Regions from separate parts of the Longispora sp. NPDC051575 genome, predicted to be linked through region 1. Evidence: riboswitches for the same ligand, from Rfam matches in the RefSeq annotation. Region 1 holds a riboswitch; the other holds the start of a gene.
The links. Region 1 has a riboswitch for thiamine pyrophosphate ahead of AB0M43_RS28450 (ECF transporter S component). Riboswitches for the same ligand answer to the same signal wherever they lie in the genome.
Positions count from the first base shown of each region.

Region 2: another riboswitch for thiamine pyrophosphate. It lies ahead of thiE (thiamine phosphate synthase); the one in region 1 lies ahead of AB0M43_RS28450 (ECF transporter S component).

Region 1 covers NZ_JBFAZP010000009.1:319,928-327,768, forward strand. The annotation lists gene AB0M43_RS28420 (metal ABC transporter substrate-binding protein) at 57-935, shown strand; gene AB0M43_RS28425 (ATP-binding cassette domain-containing protein) at 926-1,687, shown strand; gene AB0M43_RS28430 (metal ABC transporter permease) at 1,684-2,562, shown strand; gene AB0M43_RS28435 (transcriptional repressor) at 2,568-2,969, shown strand; gene AB0M43_RS28440 (nuclear transport factor 2 family protein) at 3,033-3,503, opposite strand; gene AB0M43_RS28445 (hypothetical protein) at 3,514-4,116, opposite strand; TPP riboswitch at 4,242-4,346, shown strand; gene AB0M43_RS28450 (ECF transporter S component) at 4,365-4,943, shown strand; gene AB0M43_RS28455 (ATP-binding cassette domain-containing protein) at 5,006-6,376, shown strand; gene AB0M43_RS28460 (energy-coupling factor transporter transmembrane component T) at 6,438-7,220, shown strand; gene AB0M43_RS28465 (penicillin-binding protein) at 7,347-7,841, opposite strand, start outside.
Region 2 covers NZ_JBFAZP010000011.1:84,289-92,129, reverse strand. The annotation lists gene AB0M43_RS31355 (ATP-binding cassette domain-containing protein) at 1-42, shown strand, start outside; gene AB0M43_RS31350 (hypothetical protein) at 120-470, opposite strand; gene AB0M43_RS31345 (hypothetical protein) at 467-646, opposite strand; gene AB0M43_RS31340 (hypothetical protein) at 883-1,833, shown strand; TPP riboswitch at 1,900-2,009, shown strand; gene thiE (thiamine phosphate synthase) at 2,004-2,612, shown strand; gene AB0M43_RS31330 (FAD-dependent oxidoreductase) at 2,609-3,613, shown strand; gene thiS (sulfur carrier protein ThiS) at 3,631-3,792, shown strand; gene AB0M43_RS31320 (thiazole synthase) at 3,950-4,708, shown strand; gene AB0M43_RS31315 (thiamine phosphate synthase) at 4,785-5,330, shown strand; gene thiD (bifunctional hydroxymethylpyrimidine kinase/phosphomethylpyrimidine kinase) at 5,327-6,118, shown strand; gene thiC (phosphomethylpyrimidine synthase ThiC) at 6,115-7,731, shown strand; gene AB0M43_RS31300 (DUF397 domain-containing protein) at 7,740-7,841, shown strand, end outside.

The DNA of each region.
Region 1 (7,841 bases):
CACATCTTACGTAACCGAAGTTGACAATCATTCTCATTAGCGAGGAGAGTTGAAGGATGTTCACGCGCCCCCTCGCCCTCGTAGCCGCCGCCGTCCTGGCCACCGGCGCGCTCGCCGCCTGCTCGGGCGCGGACCGCGCCGACGTCGTCGTCTCCGCCTACCCCTTCCAGTGGGTGGCCGAGCGGGTCGGCGGCCCCGATATCAAGGTGACGAACCTGGTCAAACCGGGTGCCGAGCCGCACGACCTGGAGCTCACCGCCGCCCAGACCGCGCTGATCGCCGACGCCAAACTGGTGGTCTACCTGCCGACGTTCCAGCCGGCCGTGGACGACGCCGTCGCGCAGAACGCCAAGGACCGCGCGTTCGACGTGGCCGCCGTGCAGCCGCTCACCGACATCGTCGAGGAGGGGCACTCCGGCAAGGACCCGCACGTCTGGCTCGACCCGACCCGGCTGGCCACGATCGCGGACAAGGTCGCCGAGCGGCTCGGGAAGATCGACCCCGACCACGCCGACGGGTACCGGACCCGGGCCGCCGCCCTGCGCGTCGAGCTGGAGGCGATCGACAAGGAGTACGCGGCGGGGCTCAAGACCTGCCAGCGCACCGAGATCGTCACCGCACACGAGTCCTTCGGCTACCTGGCCGCGCGCTACGGGCTGACCCAGGTCGGGATCGCCGGCCTGAGCCCCGACGAGGAGCCCTCGGCCCAGAAGATCGCCGAGATCATCGCCTCCGCCAAGGCGCACAAGGCCACGGTCATCTTCACCGAGGCTCTGGTCAGCCCGAAGGTCGCCGAGACCATCGCGGCCGGGGCCGGCGCGAAGACGGAGGTGCTCGACCCGATCGAGAGCCTGCCGGAGGGCAGTTCGGACGACTACGCCAAGATTATGCGGTCCAACCTCGGCCAGATCCGTGCAGCACTGGGGTGTTCTTGATCCTGCAGACCCGCGACCTCGTCGTCGCCTACGACGGTCGGCCCGTGCTGCGCGGCGTCTCCCTGGGCATCGCGCCCGGCGAGGTCGTCGCGCTGCTCGGCGCCAACGGTTCCGGCAAGTCCACCCTGGTCAAGGCGTGCCTCGGGCTGACCCCGGCCACGTCGGGCTCGGTCGAACTGTTCGGCGAGCCGCTGGCGAAACTGAGGAACAGATCCCGGATCGGGTACGTGCCGCAACGGGTCGGCGCCTCCTCGGGCGTCCCGGCCACGGTCCGCGAACTCGTGTCGGCCGGCCGGCTGGCCCGGCGCGGCTTCCTGCGCCCGGCGTCCGCCGCCGACCGGCGCGCCGTCGACTCCGCGCTCGTCGCGGTCGGGCTGTCCTCGATGGCCCGGCAGCCGGTCAGCACCCTGTCGGGCGGCCAGCAGCAGCGGGCCCTGATCGCCCGCGCGCTGTGCGGCGAGCCCGAACTGCTGGTGATGGACGAGCCGACCGCCGGGGTGGACGCGGCCAGCCAGCAGGCGTTCGCCGCCGCGCTCCGCCAGTTCGTCGCGGGCGGCGGCACCGTGGTCGTCGTCCTGCACGAACTCGGCCCGCTGGAGCCCCTGATCACCCGGAGCGTCGTCCTGCACGGCGGCGTGGTGGTGCACGACGGCGCGGCCCCCGAACCGGCCCCCGGACACGCCTGCCCGGACCACGTGCACGAGCACCCGCACGCGCCGGTCACCACCCCGCGCTGGGAGCTGAACCAGTGAACTACCTGAGCTACGAGTTCTTCCAGTTGTCCCTGATCGGGGCGCTGCTGATCGGCCTGATCGCGCCCTCGGTCGGCATCTACCTGGTCCAGCGCAAGATGTCGCTGATCGGCGACGGGATCGGGCACGTGGCGCTGACCGGCGTCGCGATCGGCTTCCTGCTCAAGACGTCCCCGGTGCTCACCGCCGTCCTCGTCTCGGCGGCCGGCGCGGTGGCGATCGAACTGATCCGGGAACGCGCGAAGGCGTCCGGGGACGTGGCGCTGGCGATGCTGTTCTACGGCGGGATCGCCGGCGGCGTCGTCCTCATCTCGCTGTCGAAACAGGGCACCAACTCGACCCTGCAGTCCTACCTCTTCGGCTCCCTGAACGGCACCTCCCGCAGCGACCTGACCGCGATGCTGATCCTGGGCGCGGGGGTGCTCGGCGTGACCCTGCTCGGCCGGCCGTGGCTGTTCGCGGTGAGCCAGGACGAGGAGCACGCCCGGGTGTCGGGCCTGCCGGTGCGCTTCCTGAACGTCCTGCTCGCCGTCACCACGGCGGTGACCGTCACGACGGCGATGCGCGCCGTCGGCCTGCTCCTGGTCAGCGCCCTGATGGTGGTGCCGGTGGCGACCGCGCAGCAGGTCACCCGGGGCTTCACGACCACCCTGGTGGCGGCGATGGTGATCGGGGTCACGGTCTCCGGCGCGGGCGTCCTGCTCGCCGCCGAGGTCGACACCCCGCCCGGCGCGTTCATCGTGGTGCTCGCCGTGGGCCTGTTCGTGCTGGTCGCGGCCTTCGCGTCCGTACTGCGCCGCCGCAGACCGGTGCGCGCGCCGAACGACACGGGCCATACCGAGCCGCCGGACGTCGTGCTCGGCCCGGTAACGTGAGTGTCATGACTGCGCCCTTACCCAGAAGCACGAAGCAGCGCTCCGCCGTGATGGAGCTGCTCGGCGAGGTGCAGGGCTTCCACAGCGCCCAGGAACTGCACGCCATGCTCCGGGGCAAGGGCGACAAGGTCGGCCTGACGACGGTGTACCGGACGTTGCAGGCCCTCGCCGAGGCCGACGAGGTCGACGTGATGCGCCCGCCCGGCGGCGAGCACCTCTACCGCCGGTGCGGCACGGGGCACCACCACCATCTGGTCTGCCGGAGCTGCGGCAAGGCCGTGGAGGTCGAGGGGCCGGCCGTGGAGCGCTGGGCGGAGAAGATGGCCAGCGACAACGGGTTCGTGGACGTGGCGCACACGTTGGAGATCTTCGGGACGTGCCCGGAGTGCGCGGCCAAGCGCGGCTGACCCGGGCCGCCACGCCCGACCCCGGGTCCCGCTGGGGCCCGACCCTCGATGGGCCCCGGCCCGCTAGACGCCGGCCTTCGCGATGTGCGCGTCGAGTTGCCGGCGTACCTTGCGGCGCAGCAGGCCCGCCCCGCCCGGCATCTTCGTGACCAGGGCGGGCAGCCCGCCGAGCGCCTGACCGGCCCAGTACTGCAGGTCGAAGGCGTCCACGTGGTCGATGATCCGGGCGTCGTCGGCGAACCGGTACGCCGCGCGGACCTCGTTGACCACGGGCCGGGCCCCCACCGTGTACCGGGCCGTCCAGTGCGCCAGGGCCTTGGTGTCGCCGGTGACCCGGATGTCGGAGACCTCGGCGCGCAGGTCCGTGCTCCGGGAGGTCAGCATCTGCCACATCGCACCGATCTCGGGGCCCCGCAGGTCGAACAGCGGGTCACGGAACCGGGCCTCGGGGTGGTAACACGCGGCCATGGCCGAGCCGTCCCTGGCGTCGAGGGCGGCGTACAGCGTGTCGATCGTCTCCAAGATTGCGGACATATGGTGCACCTTACCGGGATCTGAGGCCCAGAGTGGCCAGCTCCAAGGTGGCCAGTGCCGTCACGGTGTCCGGGTCCTTCGCCCGCCAGCCGCCGGCCGGATCCTCGGCGGCGGCCCGCAGCTCGCGGAGGCCGGCGGTGGCCAGGGCGCGCAGGGCCAGCAGGTCCTCGCCGGCCGGCTCGTCGCGGAGCGCGACGGCGGTGCCGGCCCGCCGGATCCACCGGGTCCGGGCCAGGATCCAGAACAGCAGGATCGGCACGGTGACGGCGACCGCGACCACGATCGCGGTGAACAGGGCGATCTGGCCGACCAGTTCGCTGCCGTCCTTGCCGGTCTCGGCCACCGACTGGGCGACCTTGGCCGCGTCGGCGAGCTTCTCCCCGAGCACCTTGCCCGCGATCGGGATCCTGCGCGCCTCCTCGGCGGCACCGTTCAGGGAGTCGCGGAGACTGTCGCCGTCCTTGGTGACCCGGTCCGGGATCTGGGCGAGGGTACTGATGGCCTGGTGCAGCAGGTACGCCAGCCAGATCCACAGCGCGGTCCAGCCGACGGCGGAGACGTCCGCCACGATCTGCCGGGTGCGACGGGCCGGCAACTCCGCATAGAGCTTCATACCTCCCAGTGAATAGCAGACAGGGCGCCGAGTCCCGCATCCGTACCAGGAATCTCACAGTTTCCGGATCCGGGGAAACGGCTGTTGATCTCCAGGTCAGGGCCCTGTGCTGCTACGGTGGTGCCCGCATACGACAGGGGAGCGCGAGAAGCGCTGAGAGTGCGGGCGACCGCTGACCCTCCACACCTGATCCGGGTAATGCCGGCGAAGGGAGTCGCTCCCCGGCTCACCCCTGGGAGACTTTCACTATGAGTACCAAATGGCGCACTGTGGACATTGTGGTGGTGGCGGTCCTCGCCGTCGCCTTCGGTGTCATCTTCTGGGCGATGGCGGGGCTCTGGGAGGTCGCCGGTAACGCGTTCACCTTCTTCCCGCCCGGCGCGACGATCATCTACGGTGTCTGGCTGCTCCCGGCCGTCCTCGGCGCCCTGATCATCCGCAAGCCCGGCGCGGCCGTGCTGGTGGAGTTCCTCGCCGCGCTCGTCTCGGCGTTCCTCGGCAACAAGTGGGGCATGACGGTGCTGCTCCAGGGCTTCCTGGAGGGCCTCGGCGCGGAGGTCGTGTTCGCGGCGTTCCTGTACCGCAGCTACAAGCTGCCGGTGGCGCTGCTCGCGGCGGCCGGCGCCGGGATCGCGGCGACGGTGTTCGACGTGGTCGCCTGGTACAAGGACTTCGCCTTCGCCACCTACCAGCTGCCCTACGTCGCGATCGGCACCGTCAGCTCGGTGGTCGTCGCGGGCCTCGGCGGCTACGTCCTGACCCAGGCGCTGGCCCGCACCGGCGTCCTGGACCGGTTCCCCTCCGGCCGGGACCGCGAGCTGGTGTGACCCGGCGCGACCAGGCACCCGACACCGGGGGCGGCGCGGCCGTCACGACCCGCGGCCCGGCCGTGCGGCTGACCGGCTTCGGCTGGCGGCACGGCGGGCGGCGGGCCTGGGCCCTGCGCGGCGTCGACCTGACCATCGAGCGCGGCGAACGCGTCCTGCTCCTCGGCCCGTCCGGGGCCGGCAAGTCCACCCTGCTGGCCGCCCTCGCCGGCCTGCTCCCGGAGGACTCCGGCGAACGCGAGGGCACCCTGACCGTCGCGGGCACGGCCGGCGTGGTCTTCCAGGACCCGCAGAGCCAGCTCGTGATGTCCCGGTCCGGCGACGACGTGGCGTTCGGGCTGGAGAACCTGGGCGTGCCGCGCGCGGAGATCTGGCCCCGGGTGGACGCGACCCTGCGGCAGGTCGGCTTCCCGTACCCGCGGGACCGGCCCGTGGACGCGCTGTCCGGCGGCGAGCAGCAGCGGCTGGCCCTGGCCGGGGCCCTGGTGGCCCGCCCGGACCTGCTGCTGCTCGACGAGCCGACCGCCAATCTCGATCCGGCCGGCGCGGAACTGGTCCGCGCGGCGATCGGGCGCGCGGTCGGCGACACGACGATGGTGCTGGTGGAGCACCGGGTGGCCGAGGCGTTGCCGCTGGTGGACCGGGTGGTGGTGCTGGAGCCGGGCGGCGGGGTGCTGGCCGACGGGGTGCCCGCCGAGGTGTTCGGGCGGCACGGGGCGGCGTTGGCGGCGGCGGGGGTGTGGGTGCCCGGGTTCACGGGGCTGGCCGCCAGGGCCCCCGGTACCCGTCGAGGTGTGGTCGAGGATCTGCTGACCGGGGAAGGGCTCACCCTCCGCTACGCCGGTGCGACGACGGCCGCCCTTCCGCCGACCGATGTCCGGGTACGCGCCGGGGAGGTCCTCGCCCTCGTCGGCCCCAACGGCGCGGGCAAGTCGAGCCTGGCGCTCCTGCTGGGCGGCCTGCTGGCCCCCACCACGGGCACGCTCACCTCGGCGCTGGCCCCGGAGCCGCCGCACCGCTGGCCGGCGGGCGATCTGGCCCGGCGGATCGGCTCGGTGTTCCAGAACCCGGAGCACCAGTTCGTGACGAACCGGGTCGTGGACGAACTCACCCTGGCCGCCCCGCGCGAACGGGCCGAGGAGCTGCTCGAACGGCTGGGGCTGGCCCGGTTGGCGGCGGCGAACCCCTACACGCTGTCGGGCGGGGAACAGCGCCGGCTGTCGGTGGCGACGGCGCTCGCGGCGGCCCCGCGCGTGCTGGTGCTCGACGAGCCGACGTTCGGCCAGGATCTGCGGACCTGGCGCGAGCTGGTGGTGCTGATCGGGGAACTGCGGGACTCCGGGCACGGCCTGGCCATCGTCACGCACGACGCGGACTTCGTGGCGGCCTGCGCGGACCGGGTGCAGCGGCTGCCCGGCGGGGTGTCGGCGTGAGCCCGCGCGGCCCCGACCGGGCGCACGGGTCTCACGGCGCGGCGGTCCGCGGGGTGCCGGTATGAGGTTCGGGGAGCCGTTGGTGGTCCGGGAGACCGCGCTCGCCCGGCGCTCCCCCGTGGCCAAGCTCGGCGCGGCGACGATCCTGTCGTTCGCGCTGCTCAGCACGCTGGACGCCGTCGCGCCGGCCATCGCCCTCGTCGGCACGCTCGCCGTGGTGCCCCTGTTCGGCATCCCGCTCGGCCGGCTGGCCCGGCGGTGCTGGCCGCTGCTGCTGTCCGCCGTGGGCATGGTGGTCGCGACCGCGCTGTTCGCCGCCGAACCCACCGGCGAGCACCTGTTCTGGGGCGTGACCACCGGCTCGGTCGGCAACGGGTTCAGCCTGGCCCTGCGGCTGCTGGCCGTGGCGCTGCCGGGGGTCGTGGCGTTCGCGACGATCGACCCGACGGACCTCGCCGACGCGCTGATCCAGCAGGTGCGGCTGTCGCCCCGGTACGCGATCGGCACCCTCGCCGCCCTGCGCCTGCTGCCCCTGCTCGCCGACGAGTGGCGGCTGCTGGTGCTGGCCCGGCGCGCCCGGGGCGTCGCGGCGCACGGGCCGGTGTCCTGGGCCAGGATCACGGCGGGTACGGCCTTCGCGCTGCTCGTGGGGGCGATCCGCAAGGGGGTCCGGCTGGCCGTGGCCATGGACGCCCGGGGCTTCGCCAGCGGCGCGCGCCGGACCAACGCCCGGGTCAGCCGGTTCACCACGGCGGACGCGCTGCTCGTGGCGGGCGCTGCGGGGCTGGCGGCCCTCGCGTTGGGCGTCAGTATCGCGACCGGGGCGTTCCGGGCGCTCCTGTAGGGGCGTGGTTCCTCGCCGGCCGGTGACGCGGCTACCTCGACGCCGTGGCCGCCACGCGTGTCCCGCCTCGCGGAAGGCGCGTCCGGCCTGGGGCCGCGCGGAGCGCGGCCCCAGGCCGGACCACCCCTAGAACCGCCGCCTGGTAGGTGTGGGCACCGGACGCCCGGTGGGCCGCCCCGTGGGCTCCGCGCTCGTCCCCGTACTCGGCGTGGGCTCCACCGGCGGCACCGGTCCCTCGCTCACGTACAGGGTGATCGTGGACCCCTTCGGCGCACTCCCGGTCGGGTACACGTCGCCGACCTGCCCCGCCACGTACTCCGAGCTGATCCGGTTCGGTGCCACGGTCACGGAGAACCCGGCCCTGCGCAGCTCCGCCGTCGCCTCGTCCACGCTCCGGCCGCGCACGTCGGGCACCCGCACCTCGGTCCCGAAGGCCACCTTGCGGTCGGGGGCGACGAAGTCCTTGCCCGGCGCGTACCCGGCTCCTGCCTTCAGGGTCTTCGCCACGGCCATGTTGACGTTGTCGGCGAAGGCGGCGCCGACGGCGTTGCGCGGGCTGTCGGGGTCCCCGGCGATCCCGGCGGCGGCGAGCCCCGGCGTGAACCCGGCGAACGACTCGGT
Region 2 (7,841 bases), on a different contig from region 1:
GAGGTCACCGAGGTGCCGGAGCCGGTGTGGGACGTGCGCTGACCTGGGCCGTCTGACGTCACGACGGTGCCCGGGCCTTGGTGGGGCGCGCCGATCGGCGCGCCCCACACCCGTACCCGTCAGGAGTTGTAGCGCCAGAGCTCCCAGCCGCCCGGCCCGTGGTGCGTCAGGTAGCCGTGGTCCGGGTCCAGCCACTCGTCGCCGTGCTCCGTCGGCACCAGCATCGTCGGCTGACCGTTCCTGAGCAGCCGGTACGTGTGCCCCGGCTCCGTCCACGCGCCGCCCGCCACCGTCCAGGTCACGCCGTCGTGGCGCAGGCCGTAGCTCTCGCCGGGGACGAGCCAGTAGGCGTACACGCCGTCGCCCTCGTCCGACTGGTCGTCGTGCAGGCAGAGCGTGATGATCCGGTACAGGCCGTCGGCCTCGTGGGTGTCCAGTGTGCCCAGTGCCGTCGCGGTGTCCTCCGTCATGCCTGCCTCGCCAGCACCTTGACCCGGGACGTGCCGTCGCACACCGCCTGGGTGGTCGACCACACCTTCGCGGTGGCCAGTGCCTGCACCCGGGTGTCGAACACCGCCATCCGGGTGATCGGTTCGGGGAACTCGCCGGTGACCTTGGTCATCAGCACCTGGTACGTCATCGTCATGCCGCCCACCGTCCGTCCGCTGAGGACGACGGTGCCACGACATTGAAACGACGTTGAAACGACATTGCGAGTGGTACGACTGTGCCATCGCAACGACATTGGCACGACATTTGGGCGACGCTCTCGGATGACGTGCTGGACTACCAGCCACAATGCGGAATTGGTCGCCGGAAGTGCGGCTCAGGGGGCGACATTCGCCCGCCGAAGGCCCAATGGCGCCGAGGTACGGTCGGAATGTGAAAGACGGGGTAGCGGACCGGACTCGACTCGAATACCTGATCCGGCGGAGCGAACACACCATCGACGAGTGGTGCGCGCGGTTCGACCGGGCCGCGAGGGTCCTGGGCGAGCCGGCCACGCTGTCCGCCCGCCAGCTCCAGAGGTGGATGGCGGGCCAGGTCGGCACGGCCCGACCCTCCGCGCGGCGGGTCGCGGGCAGCCTGTGGCGGGAGCCCTTCGCGGTACTCGTCGGGCCGGTGGGCGCCGCCGGGAATGCCCCCGTTCCGGTGCGCACCGCCGGGTACGAGGCTGCCCACCAGGCGGCCCGGGAATCCGCCGAACACGTTCGCCGAATGGGAATCGGCGTGCGGGAGGGGACCGTCGAGCGATTGCGGGCGGAGGTGCGCCGGCTGGCGTACACCTATGTGGAGGTTCCGCCCTCGCACTTTCTCGCCGAGGCGCGTCGGGCCCGCGATACCGCCTACACCCTTCTAGAACGCACGCGCCGCCCGGCCCAGCTGGCCGAGTTGTCTCTCGTCGCCGCCCAACTCTGTGGCCTGATGTCGGCCGCGTCCTTCGACATGGCCGCCTGGTCCCCGGCCCTCGCCCAGGCCGGGGCCGCGCACGCCTACGCGGACCTCGCCGGCCACGTGCCGCTCCGCGCCTGGGCCCGGGGCAACCTGGCGCTGATGGCCCACTGGCCCCGCCGGACACCCGTCCCCGTCGAGGACGCCCTCGCCCCGCGCCCCCGGGGAGCGGCCGCCGCGGGCCTGCGCTGCGTCGAGGCCCGCGCCTGGGCCGATCCGACCGGCCCGGCCCGGGGAGCGCCGGACGGCCTGGACGCCGAACAGTTCGTCCGGCTCCGGCAGGCGCTCGGCGGGGCCCGCTGGCTGCACGACGGACCGGCCGCGGAACTCCTCGAACGCATCCACGTCCTGCACCGGCAAACCATGGTGAACGGGGCGTAGCCGTGCAGTGAGGCATCAGTTACGCGGTGCTTCCCTCCTCGGCTGAGGTGCGCTAACGTGTGCCGCAAGAGAACCCACGGGAGTCCGGTAGACCGGGCTGAGAGGGCGGATGTGAGCCGCCGACCGTAGAACCTGATCCGGATCATGCCGGCGCAGGGAGGAGATTCATCATGCTCGGTCGCCTCCATGTCCTCACCGACGCCCGACCCGGGCGGGACGCCGTCGCCGTCGCGCGGGCCGCGTTGGCCGCGGGGGCACCCCTTTTCCAGGTACGGGTGGAAGACGGCGTGCACGACCGCGACTTCCTCGACTTCGCCGCCGAGATCCGGGCGCTGTGCCGGGTCTACGGGGCGACGTGCCTCATCAACGACCGGGTGGACATCGCGCTGGCCGTGCAGGCGGACGGTGTGCACCTCGGTGCCCTCGACCTGCCCGTTTCCGTGGCGCGGCGACTGCTCGGCTCCTCGGCGATCATCGGGGCGACGTCCCGCGACGCCGTCGGGGCCCGGGCCGCGCTGGTCGACGGGGCCGACTACGTGGGCGTCGGGCCCTGCTACCACACGTCCACGAAGGACGGCCTGCCCGAGCCGATCGGCCCCGCCGGGCTGGAGGCGGCGGCGCACGTCGGGCTGCCGGCCATCGCGATCGGCGGCGTCACCCTCGAACGGGTCCCCGAACTCCTGGAGGCCGGGGCGTACGGCGTCGCCGTGGTCAGCGCGGTCAGCACGGCCGACGATCCCGGGGTGGCCACGAAGGCGCTGCTCAGGGCCCTGTCATGAAGGTCGCGGTCCAGGGGGCCGGGATCATCGGGTTGTCCGTGGCGTGGCGCGCGCTGGCGGCGGGCCTCGACGTCACGGTGTACGACGACGCCCCCGCCCGGGGCGCCTCCAACGTCGCGGCCGGCATGCTCGCCCCGGTCGCCGAGGCCTACTTCGGCGAGGTCGACCTGCTCCGGCTGTCGCTGGCCAGTGCCGCGCGGTGGCCGGAGTTCGCGGCCGGGCTCGGTGAGGTCGGCTACCGCGACGACGGCACGCTGCTCGTCGGGCGGACAGGAGACGACCTGCGCGAACTCGCCCGGCTCCGCCAGTTGTACGCGGACTGGGACCTGCCGGCCGAGAAGGTGGATCCGCGCGCGTTGGAGCCCTCGCTGACGCCCCGGCTCCGGGGTGGGCTGCTGACGCCCGGTGACCACCAGGTGGATCCCCGACGGGTACTGGCGGCGCTGCGCGAACGGGTGCCGGTGGCCGCCGGGTACCCGTCGGACGGGGTCGATGTGACGGTGATCGCGACCGGGGCCTGGGCGGGGCGACCTGGTGGCGCGGTGGGCGGGTTGCCTGTGCGGCCCGTGCACGGCGAGGTGCTGCGGCTGCGCGGGAAGCCGTCGATCCGGCACGTGATCCGGGGCTACATTGACGGGAAATATGTCTATATTGTGCCGCGAAAGGACGGGGAGGTCGTCGTGGGCGCCACCACCGCCGAGCGCGGCTTCTCCACCCGGGTCACCGCCGAGGGCGTCCGCGACCTCCTCGACACCGCGATCGAGGTCCTCCCGGAGCTGGCCGAGTACGAGCTGGTGGAGGCGCGGGCCGGCCTGCGCCCCGGTACCCCGGACAACGCCCCGCTGATCGGCTGGCTCGACGACCGCACCCTCGCCGCGACCGGGCACTACCGGCACGGCGTCCTGCTCGCCCCCATCACCGCCGAGGTGGTCACGGCGCTGCTCCTGCACCGGGAACCCAGCGTCGACCTCGCGCCCTTCGCCCCCGGGAGGTTTTCGTGAAGATAGTCGTCAACGGCGTGGAGACCGAGTTCGAGGGGACGGTGTCGGCGCTCACCGGGGACCGGCGCGGGGTGGCCGTCGCGGTCAACGGGACCGTGGTGCCCCGGAGCACGTGGACGTCGACGGCGCTGGCCGACGGCGACGTGGTGGAGCTGCTCACGGCGGTGCAGGGTGGCTAGCCCGGCCGGTGGCCCCTCGACAGCGGCCGCGCCCGGCGGCCCTCCGGCTCCGACTGCGCCCGGCGCCTCCCCGGCCGAGGGCGTGCCCACTGCCTCCTCGGCCACGGGCGTGCCCACCGCCTCCTCGCCCACGGGCGCGTCCGGCCTCGACGACCCGCTGGTCATCGCGGGCGTGACCCTGTCGTCCCGACTCATCCTCGGCACCGGCGGCGCGGCCAGCCTCACCGCCCTCCACGAGGCCGTCGAGGCCTCCGGTACCGCCATGGTCACCGTCGCCCTCCGCCGCCTCGATCCGAACGCCCCCGGCGGCCTGCTGGAGATGCTCGACGGGACCGGCGTGCGGATCCTGCCCAACACCGCCGGCTGTTACACCGCCACCGAGGCGGTCAAGCTCGCCCACCTGGCCCGGGAGGCGTTCGAGACGCACTGGGTGAAGCTCGAGGTGATCGGGGACGACCGGACCCTGCTGCCGGACGCCGTCGAGCTCGTGGCCGCCGCCGCCCGGCTGGTGGACGACGGGTTCGTGGTGCTGCCGTACACGACCGACGATCCGGTGCTCGCGCGGCGGCTGGTCGACGTCGGGTGCGCCGCGGTCATGCCGGCCGGGGCGCCGATCGGGTCGGGGGCGGGGATCCGGAACCCGTACAACCTCGCGTTGATCCGGGACCTGGTGTCGGTACCCGTCATCCTCGACGCCGGGATCGGCACCGCCTCGGACGCGGCCCTGGCGATGGAGCTGGGCTGCGACGCCGTGCTGCTGGCCAGCGCGGTGACCCGGGCGGCCGACCCGACCCGGATGGCGGCGGCGATGCGGCACGCGGTGCTCGCCGGGAGGCTGGCCGCCGGCGCCGGGCGGATCCCGCGCCGCGACTACGCCACCGCCTCCACCAGCCAGGAAGGGCTGCCGTCGTGGTGAGCCGCCGCGTGTCCCGTGCCCGGAGCGCCTCGCCGGCGCCCGTCCCGCCCGCGTCCCGTCCGAGTGGAGGCTTCCGATGAGTGACCGGCTGATCGTCGTCCTGGAGACCCCCGACCTGCACCTCGCGCGCACGGTGATCGACGCCGGGGCGACGCTGCTGGCGGGCACGTTCTTCGACCTGGAGTTCGACTGGCGGGTCGAGGAGTTCGGCGGCCGGGTGCTCACCCTCGGCCCGACCGCGACCCCGGTGCACGGCCGCCGGGACATGCTCTGGCGCTGCCACGGCCTGGACGAGCTGCCGTCTGCCGCCGACGCGGAGTTCGTCAGCCTGTCGCCGATCTTCGAGACCGCCACCAAGCCCGGCTACGGGCCGCCGCTGGGCGTGGACGTGCTCGGTCGGGCCGGCCGGCCGGTCTACGCCCTCGGCGGGGTCGACGGTCCGGCCCGCGCCGCCGAATGCGTGGCGGCGGGTGCGCAGGGGGTGGCGGTGCTGGGGGCGGTGTCGCGGTCGAGCGACCCGGCGCGGGCGGTGCGCAACCTGCTCACGGCGCTGGGGGCGGCCAGCACGCCCACCGGAGCCTCGGCCAGCGCCTCGGCCGGCACCGGGGGCGGAGCGCCATGAAGCAGCCCCCGATCGCCCTCACCGTCGCCGGCTCCGACTCCGGCGGCGGCGCCGGCATCCAGGCGGACCTGAAGACCTTCGCCGCGCACCACGTCTTCGGCACCTCCGTCATCACGGCCCTGACAGCCCAGAACACTTCGGGGGTACTGGGCGTGCACGCCACCCCCCTCGACTTCCTGGCCCTCCAGCTCGACGCCGTCCTGTCCGACCTGCCCCCGGCGGCGGTGAAGACGGGCATGCTCGCGAGCGCGGAGGTGATCGCGTACGTGGCGACCCGGGAGCTGCCCAACCTGGTCGTGGACCCGGTGATGGTGGCGTCCACGGGCAACCCGCTGTTCCGGGGCGCGGCCGACGCGTACCGGGTCCTGCTGCCCCGGGCCCTGGTCCTCACCCCGAACCTGCCCGAGACCCGGGCGCTCCTCGACCGGGAGGTCGGCACGGTCGAGGACATGGCCGCCGCTGCGACCGACCTGGCCGCGCTCGGCCCGCGCTGCGTCGTCGTCAAGGGCGGCCACCTCGCGGGGGGCCACGGCGCGGACCCGGACGCCGTGGACGTCGTCTGGTTCGACGGCGAGCTGTCCTATCTGCGGGCGCCCCGGGTCAGTACCCCCAACAACCACGGCACGGGCTGCACCTTCGCGGCCGCGGTGACCGCGCACCTCGCACTGGGGTCCTCGCTGCCGGACGCGCTCCGGGCCGCGAAGACCTATGTCACCCGTGCCCTCGCCGGCTCGGCCGACTGGCGGCTGGGCTCGGGACACGGTCCCCTCTCCTGGAAGGAAATCTGATGACGCGTCGCAAGTTCTATGTGGAGGGTTCTCGTCCCGACATCCAGGTGCCCTTCGCCGAGGTGCACCTGACGAACGACGACCCGCCGGTCCGGCTGTACGACACCTCGGGCCCCGGCTCCGACCCGGAGGTCGGGCTGCCCCAGCTCCGGGCGCACTGGATCATGGAGCGGGGCGACGTGGAGGAGGTGCCCGCCGAGGGTACGGCCACGATCGGGCAGACGGTGCGCAAGGCCAAGCCGGGCAAGCGCCCCACCCAGCTCTACTACGCGCGCCAGGGCACGGTCACGCCCGAGATGGAGTTCGTGGCGATCCGCGAGGGGGTCGCGCCGGAGTTCGTCCGGGACGAGATCGCGGCCGGTCGGGCGATCATCCCGAACAACGTGAACCACGCCGAGAGCGAGCCGATGATCATCGGTTCGGCGTTCCTGGTGAAGATCAACGCGAACATCGGCACGTCCGCCGTGTCCTCCTCGATCGCGGAGGAGGTCGACAAGCTCACCTGGGCCACCAAGTGGGGCGGCGACACGGTGATGGACCTGTCCACGGGCAAGCACATCCACGCCACCCGGGAGGCGATCGTCCGCAACTCGGCGGTGCCGATCGGCACGGTGCCGATCTACCAGGCCCTGGAGAAGTGCAACGGCGACCCGCTGGGCCTGACCTGGGAGCTGTACCGGGACACGATCATCGAGCAGGCCGAGCAGGGCGTCGACTACATGACCGTGCACGCCGGGGTACTCCTCGCGCACGTGCCCCTGGCCGCCGACCGGGTCACCGGCATCGTCTCCCGGGGCGGCTCGATCATGGCCGCGTGGTGCCTGGCGGGGCACCGGGAGAACTTCCTCTACACCCGCTACCGCGAGCTGTGCGAGATCCTCGCCCAGTACGACATCGCGTTCTCCCTCGGCGACGGTTTGCGCCCCGGCTCGATCGCGGACGCCAACGACGAGGCCCAGTTCGCCGAGCTGAAGACCCTGGGCGAGCTCACGAAGATCGCGTGGGAGTACGACGTCCAGGTCATGATCGAGGGCCCCGGGCACGTCCCGATGCACAAGATCAAGGAGAACATGGACCTGCAGAAGGAGTGGTGCATGGACGCCCCCTTCTACACGCTCGGCCCGCTGACCACGGACGTCGCGCCCGGCTACGACCACATCACCTCCGCGATCGGCGCGGCGATCATCGGCAGCATGGGTACCGCGATGCTCTGCTACGTCACGCCCAAGGAGCACCTGGGCCTGCCGAACCGCGACGACGTGAAGGCCGGCGTGATCGCGTACAAGATCGCCGCGCACGCCGCCGACCTCGCCAAGGGGCACAAGGGCGCCCAGGACTGGGACGACGCGCTGTCCAAGGCCCGGTTCGAGTTCCGGTGGGAGGACCAGTTCAACCTGTCCCTGGACCCCGACACGGCCCGCTCGTTCCACGACGAGACGCTGCCGGCCACCGGGGCCAAGACGGCGCACTTCTGCTCGATGTGCGGACCCAAGTTCTGCTCGATGAAGATCAGCGCGGAACTCAAGGAGTACGCGGCGAAGGGCATGGCGGACAAGTCGGTAGAGTTTGTCAACGGCGGCGGAAAGGTCTACCTGCCGGTGGTGGCGAGCTAGGAGCTCACATGGTGGAACATCCCCTCAAGGGGCAGTTTGACGAGACCCGCGCGGTCTGGCAGCGCGCCGAGAACCCGGACGGCTCGCCCGGTCGGATCGGCGTGGCCTTC